Regions from separate parts of the Stenotrophomonas riyadhensis genome, predicted to be linked through region 1. Evidence: riboswitches for the same ligand, from Rfam matches in the RefSeq annotation. Region 1 holds a riboswitch; the other holds the start of a gene.
What was found. Region 1 has a riboswitch for thiamine pyrophosphate ahead of SriyCCGPB3_RS00725 (TonB-dependent receptor). Riboswitches for the same ligand answer to the same signal wherever they lie in the genome.
Positions count from the first base shown of each region.

Region 2: linked by a shared signal. The riboswitch ahead of thiC (phosphomethylpyrimidine synthase ThiC) and the one ahead of SriyCCGPB3_RS00725 (TonB-dependent receptor) in region 1 are both predicted to bind thiamine pyrophosphate.

Region 1 covers NZ_CP155568.1:162,639-166,047, reverse strand. The annotation lists gene SriyCCGPB3_RS00735 (glycine zipper 2TM domain-containing protein) at 149-556, shown strand; gene SriyCCGPB3_RS00730 (phosphotransferase enzyme family protein) at 684-1,808, shown strand; TPP riboswitch at 1,918-2,013, shown strand; gene SriyCCGPB3_RS00725 (TonB-dependent receptor) at 2,084-3,409, shown strand, end outside.
Region 2 covers NZ_CP155568.1:3,811,596-3,815,004, reverse strand. The annotation lists gene SriyCCGPB3_RS17655 (BCCT family transporter) at 1-1,310, opposite strand, end outside; TPP riboswitch at 1,556-1,657, shown strand; gene thiC (phosphomethylpyrimidine synthase ThiC) at 1,740-3,409, shown strand, end outside.

The DNA.
Region 1 (3,409 bases):
CCGCCTGCCGCTAGATGAATGCGCAAGCCGCACGGTGGGCCAGGCAATGTTCCGGCAATGTTGGAACGCCAGCGTGGACACCACGGCAGCCGGGGCGCCCCAACGCCCTCCCTGCCCAGCGTGGCATGCACCTCACAGGAGAACGAACATGCTCAGTACTTCCACACTCAGCTTCCGTGGTCTGGCGATGGCCCTGGCACTGGTTGCCGGTGTCGCCGTGGTCAGCGATGCCAGCGCGATGTCGAGGAAGGACAAGCGCACCCTGGTCGGCGCCGTGGTTGGTGGCGTAGCCGGCAACCTGCTCTCCAACGGTGATCCCGCCGCAACCGTCGGCGGTGCCGTGGCCGGCGGTGCGATCGGCAACCTGACCACCTCCGACCGCCGCGACCGTCGCTATTACGACAACCGCTACTACGACAATCGCTACGACCGCCGTTACGACCGTGGCTACTACCGCAGCGGCTACTACGACCGCGGTGACGACCGTCGCTGGCAGCGTGAGCGCTACTACGACAACCGCTACTACAACGACCGCGGCCGCCATCGCGGCTGGTAAACAGCGCATCGGCAACGCCGGCGCCGATGCAGGGACGGGCGGGTCGATGACCCGCCCGTTTGCGTTGACCACGCGCATGGCGTTGAATGCGCAGCCTTGGATGTGACTTTCCCTCTCGGGCTGCGGCATGACTTCTTCCTCCCACCGCGTGCAGGGCCTCAACAACGATGAGGTCGCCGCCGACTGGCCGCCGATCAGCGCCGCAGACCTCGCGTGGCTGCGCCAGCGCTTCCCGCAACTGGATGCGGACAGCCCCCCGCACTGGCACAGCCCCCGGCCACTCTCGGCCGCTGCCATCGTCAATGGCGCTTGCGCGCCGGTGTTCATCAAGCGCCACCACCACAGCGTGCGCAGCGCGGCCTGCCTGGAAGAAGAACACCACTTCATCGCCCATCTCGCCGCCGCCGGCGTACCGGTGGTGCAGGTGCTGGCGGCCACCGATGGCCACACGGCGCTCGAACACGGCGAATGGACCTTCGAGCTGCATGCGGTCGGCGTCGGCGAGGACCTGTACCGCGACGCCGTGTCGTGGTCGCTGCTGACCGATGCCGCACAGGCCCGCGAAGCCGGCCGCATGCTGGCCCAGCTGCACCGTGCCGCGGCCAGTTACCACGCGCCACAGCGCAGCACCCACCTGCTGGTCGCGCGCGACGATCTGATCCGCGCCGATGATCCGATCGCGGCCATCAAAGCGGGGCTGCACGAGCGCCCCGGCCTGGCCCGCTATCTCGCGCGCATTCCGTGGGAAGCGCAGCTGCAGCGCGACGTGCTGCCGTGGCATGCCGGCCTGGCCACGCGCCTGCGCGACGAACCGCGCCTGTGGGCGCACAACGATTGGCATGTCTCCAACCTGCTGTGGCGCGAGGGGCAGGTCAGCACCGTGCTGGATTTCGGGCTGGCTTCACCCACCAGCGCACTGTTCGACCTCGCCACGGCGATCGAGCGCAACGCGGTGGCGTGGCTGGAACTGGAGCGCGGCATGGAGGCGGTGCGCATCGATATCGCGCTGGCCCTGCTCGACGGCTACCGCCAGGTACTGCCGTTGTCGGCGGCACGCGTGCACCTGCTGGCCGACCTGCTGCCCATGGTCCATTTCGACTTCGCACTGTCCGAAGTGGAGTACTTCGAAGGCATCACCGGCTCGACCGCGAATGCCGACGTGGCCTGGCAGCCCTTCATGCTGGGGCACCCGGCATGGTTCCGCACCGCGCCGGGGCAGACGCTGCTGCAGGCCCTGCACGCGGCGGCGTGACCCGGTTGGCGCACCGTTGGGGCCAGATCCCTTTCCTGCGGAAAGGGATCTGACCCCGCAGCCTGAAGGACACCGGCTCGCAAATCCGTACCATTTGTAGTGAAATGGTCACCTGAAGCGGGGGTGCCTGGATCTGCCAGGCTGAGAGAGTCCCTTGGAACCTGATCCGGTTTGCACCGGCGTAGGGAGCTTTGAGCCGCAGCCACACCCCCGTCATGGGCCGGTGCACCTGCGCGCCGTCGCTTCGTCTCCCTTGTTGTCCGAAGACGAACCGAATGAACCGCTGCCTGCGCCCCACCCTGCTCTCCCTCGCCCTCTGCGCCGCGCTGCCGCTGCATGCCAGCGAGGCCGACGCTGCTCCCGATGCGGCTGCCACCGGCGCCGATCGTTCGCCCACCGAACTGGCGGCGGTGCGCGTGCAGGCCGGCAAACCGAAGGCCGATACCTCACGCGTGAACGCCTTCGGTGGTGGAAGCTGGAAGGACACGCCGGCCTCGGTGAACGTGCTCGAGCGCGATTACCTCGACCGCCGCCAGGTGCGTTCGCTGTCCGAGCTGGCCAGCAACGATGCCTCGCTGGGTGATGCCTATGCACCGGTGGGCTACTACCAGAACATCGCCATCCGCGGCTTCGCGCTGGACGCCGCCACCGGCTACCGCTTCAACGGGCTGTCCATCGCCGGCGAACAGCGCCTGGCGCTAGAGAACGTGCAGTCGGTGGAGATCCTCAAGGGTGAAGCCGGCCTGGCGGCAGGCGTGATGGCGCCGGGCGGCATCATCAACTACATCGGCAAGCGCCCGGCCGAAGTGCGCACCGCCACCCTCGGCACCGATTCGGAAGGCTCGCGCTACGTCGCCGTCGATGTCGGCCACTGGATCACCCCGCGCTTCGGCCTGCGCCTGAATGCCGCATGGGATTCCAGCAATTCCTACGTCGAGCACGCCGATGGCCGCCGCAACTTCTACTCGCTGGCCGCCGACTGGCTGATCGGCGAGCGCGGCAAGCTGGAAGTGGATGCCAACTACCAGACCAGCTCGCAGCGCTCGGTGTCCGGCTACCAGCTGCTGGGCGCGCGTGACCTGCCGCGCGGCGTCGACCGCGAGCACCTGCTCGGCTACCAGCCGTGGCAGCGCCCCGTGGATATCGCCAGCACCAACATCACCGCGCTGCACACCTACGACTTCAACGATGCCTGGCAGTCGCGCGTCTCGGTCGGCCACAGCCGCTCGGTGATCGATGACAACGTCGCCTTCGCCTACGGTTGCTACTACGCCGCGCAATGCGCCGATGGCAGCGTGCCGGGCAACTACTTCGCGCCCAATGGCGACTACGACGTCTACGACTACCGCAGCCCGGACGACACCCGCCGCAACCAGCAGGCCCGTGCCGAGCTGCGCGGCCGCTTCGAGACCGGCAACGTCGGCCACCAGCTGACCCTCGGTGCCGACTACTTCCGCCGTACCGTGGACAAGCGCCCGAGCGTCAACGAGTACGTCGGCACCAGCAACATCCACGTCGCGCAGGTGCCGGTGTTCGCGCCGTCGCCGAAGATGCCCGGCCCCTCCGCACGGCGCCTGGACAGCCGCCAGACCGCGTTCTTC
Region 2 (3,409 bases), 1.1 Mb from region 1:
CCCCAGGCCAGCTTGCGCTTGGGCGGCGGATCGCCGGCTTCATCGGTGGACATGCTCGCCAGTACCAACACTGCGGAATCAGCCGAGGTCACGAAGAAAATCATCAGAAGCACCAGCGCGATGCACGACAGCAGCAACGGCAGCGGCATGCTGTCGAACATGGTGAACAGCACCGTTTCATAGCCATTACCCAGTGCCTGCAGTAGATCGGCCTGGCCGAAGATCTGCATCCAGATCGCCGTGCCGCCGAACACCGAAAACCAGAAGAAGCCGAGCAGCGTTGGTGCCAGCACCACGCCGATGACGAACTCGCGCACGCTGCGCCCGCGCGAGATGCGGGCGATGAACGAACCGACGAACGGTGCCCAGGAAATCCACCAGGCCCAGTAGAAGATCGTCCAGTCGGCCACCCAGGTGCTGGACGAGAACGGTGACATGCGCAGGCTCATCGTCACCAGCTGGTTCAGATACGAGCCCAGCGTGGTGGTAAAGGTGTTGAAGATCGCGCCGGTGGGGCCCAGCACCAGCACCAGCGCCAGCAGCAGAGCGGCCAGCGCCAGGTTGAAATTCGACAGCCACTTCACGCCACGCTCGACACCACTGAGCGTGGAGGCCATGTACAGCACGAACGCGACTGCGATGACGGTCAGTTGCAGCGGAACGCCTGCGTGCAGGCCGAACACACGCTCCATGCCGGCCGCGATCTGGATGGTGCCGAAGCCCAGCGTGGTGGCAACGCCAATTGCGGTGGCGACGACGGCGGCGATGTTGACCACGCGCCCGATCCAGCCGCGGTGATGGCGGCCGATGATCGGCTGCAGCATGTCGCTGACCAGGCCGCGGCCGTTGCGGTTGAACTGGAACCAGGCCATTGCCAGGCCGATCAGCGCATAGATGGCCCACGGGTGCAGGCCCCAGTGGAAGAACGCATAGCGCATTGAGGCGCGCGCGGCATCCATGCTTTCAGGTGCCAGCCCTTCCGGTGGCTTGCTGAAGTGCGAGATGGGTTCGGCGGCACCCCAGAACACCAGGCCGATGCCCATGCCGGCGGCGAACAGCATCGACATCCAGCTGGCGCGCGAGAATTCCGGTTCAGCGTCTTCGCCACCGATGCGCAGGTTGCCGAAACGACCGAAGGCCAGATACATCAGGAACACCAGCGCGAGGAACACGACCAGCAGGTACAGCCAGCCGATGCCGCGGATGAGTTCACCGAGGATGCTCTGCACCACGGCATTGAAGGGGCCCGGTGCAACACCGGCAAGCAGCACCAGAAGCAGAACCAGTGCGATGGAAACGCGAAACACCATGAAGGAGCTTCTCCGATCAAGGGATTGAGGGGAGCGAGCAGAGCTTGCTGCGAGGGGCCGGCGACATGCAGCACAGACCGGGCAGGGGCCGCGAAGGCGGCGAGGAAAACACCGGCCGCAGCGGCACGATGCGCGTGCACGTTACTGAACGCGATGTCACGGTTCTGTTAATGCCGATGGAGCAGCGCCACGCCATGCATGGATGAACGGCCATGAGCTGCAGTGATTTCTATGCTCTAATGCACGCCAAGAAGCGGGGGTACCGCGGCCATGTGGCCACGGTTGAGACAGTCCCTTGGAACCTGATCCGGCTCATACCGGCGTAGGGAAGCTTTGCAATGCAGCCGTGCCCGGACTCCGCCCAAGGACCGTTCGTGCGCGGTCGCAGTGCGCCGCCGCTTCGTCCCTGACCTTCCTGGACGATGCCCGATGAACGCACAGCTCTCCGCCCTGCAGCAACAGGCCCAGCAACTCTCCGAATCCGTGACCCGGCCGATACCCGGTTCGCGCAAGATCCATGTGCCCGGTTCACGCCCGGATCTTCAGGTGCCGATGCGCGAGATCGCGCTGACCCGCACGCCGACGCTGTTCGGCGGTGAAGAGAATGCACCGGTCACGGTCTACGACACGTCGGGCCCGTATACCGATCCGGACGTGCGTATCGATCTGTCCGTCGGCCTGCCGACGCTGCGTCGTGGTTGGGTGGAGGAACGCGGTGATACCGAACAGCTCGACGGCCTCAGCTCGTCGTTCGGCCGCGACCGTGAGCATGATCCAAAGCTTGATGCAGTACGCTTCCCCGCGCGCAGCCTGCCACGGCGTGCACGCGCAGGCGCGAACGTCACCCAGATGCACTACGCGCGCCGCGGCATCATCACGCCGGAAATGGAATTCGTCGCCATCCGCGAAAACCAGCGACTGGACGCGATCCGCGATGCAGGCCTGCTGCAGCAGCACCCGGGCGAGGCGTTCGGTGCCTCGATCCAGAAGATCATCACCCCGGAATTCGTGCGCGACGAAATTGCCCGCGGCCGCGCGGTGCTGCCCAACAACATCAACCACCCGGAAAGCGAGCCGATGATCATCGGCCGCAACTTCCTGACCAAGATCAACGCCAACATCGGCAACAGCGCCGTGTCCTCGGGTATTGCCGAGGAAGTGGAGAAGCTGGTGTGGGCGATCCGCTGGGGCGGTGACACGGTGATGGATCTGTCCACCGGCAAGCACATCCATGAGACCCGCGAGTGGATCATCCGCAACTCGCCGGTGGCGATCGGTACCGTGCCGATCTACCAGGCGCTGGAAAAGGTCGATGGCCGTGCCGAGGCACTCACCTGGGAGATCTTCCGCGACACGCTGATCGAACAGGCCGAGCAGGGCGTGGACTACTTCACCATCCACGCCGGCGTGTTGCTGCGCTATGTGCCGCTCACCGCCAAGCGTGTGACCGGTATCGTCAGCCGCGGCGGCTCGATCATGGCCAAGTGGTGCCTGGCGCACCACAAGGAGAACTTCCTCTACACGCATTTCGAAGAGATCTGCGAGATCATGAAGGCCTACGACGTGACCTTCTCGCTGGGGGATGGCCTGCGCCCGGGCTGCATCGCCGATGCCAACGACGCGGCGCAGTTCGGCGAGCTGGAAACGCTGGGTGAACTGACGAAGATCGCCTGGAAACACGATGTGCAGACCATGATCGAAGGCCCTGGCCACGTGCCGATGCAGCTGATCAAGGAAAACATGGACAAGCAGTTGCGCGAGTGCGGCGAAGCGCCGTTCTATACGCTGGGGCCGCTGACCACCGACATCGCGCCGGGCTACGACCACATCACCAGCGCGATCGGTGCGGCGATGATCGGCTGGTTCGGTACGGCGATGCTCTGCTACGTGACGCCGAAGGAGCACCTCGGCCTGCCCAACCGCCAGGACGTGCGCGACGGCATCATGGCCTACCGCATCGCCGCACATGCGGCCGATCTGGCCAAGGGCCACCCGGGTGCGCAGGTGCGCGACAACGCGCTGAGCAAGGCGCGCTTCGAGTTCCGCTGGGAAGACCAGTTCCACCTTGGCCTGGATCCGGAGAAGGCCAAGGAGTTCCA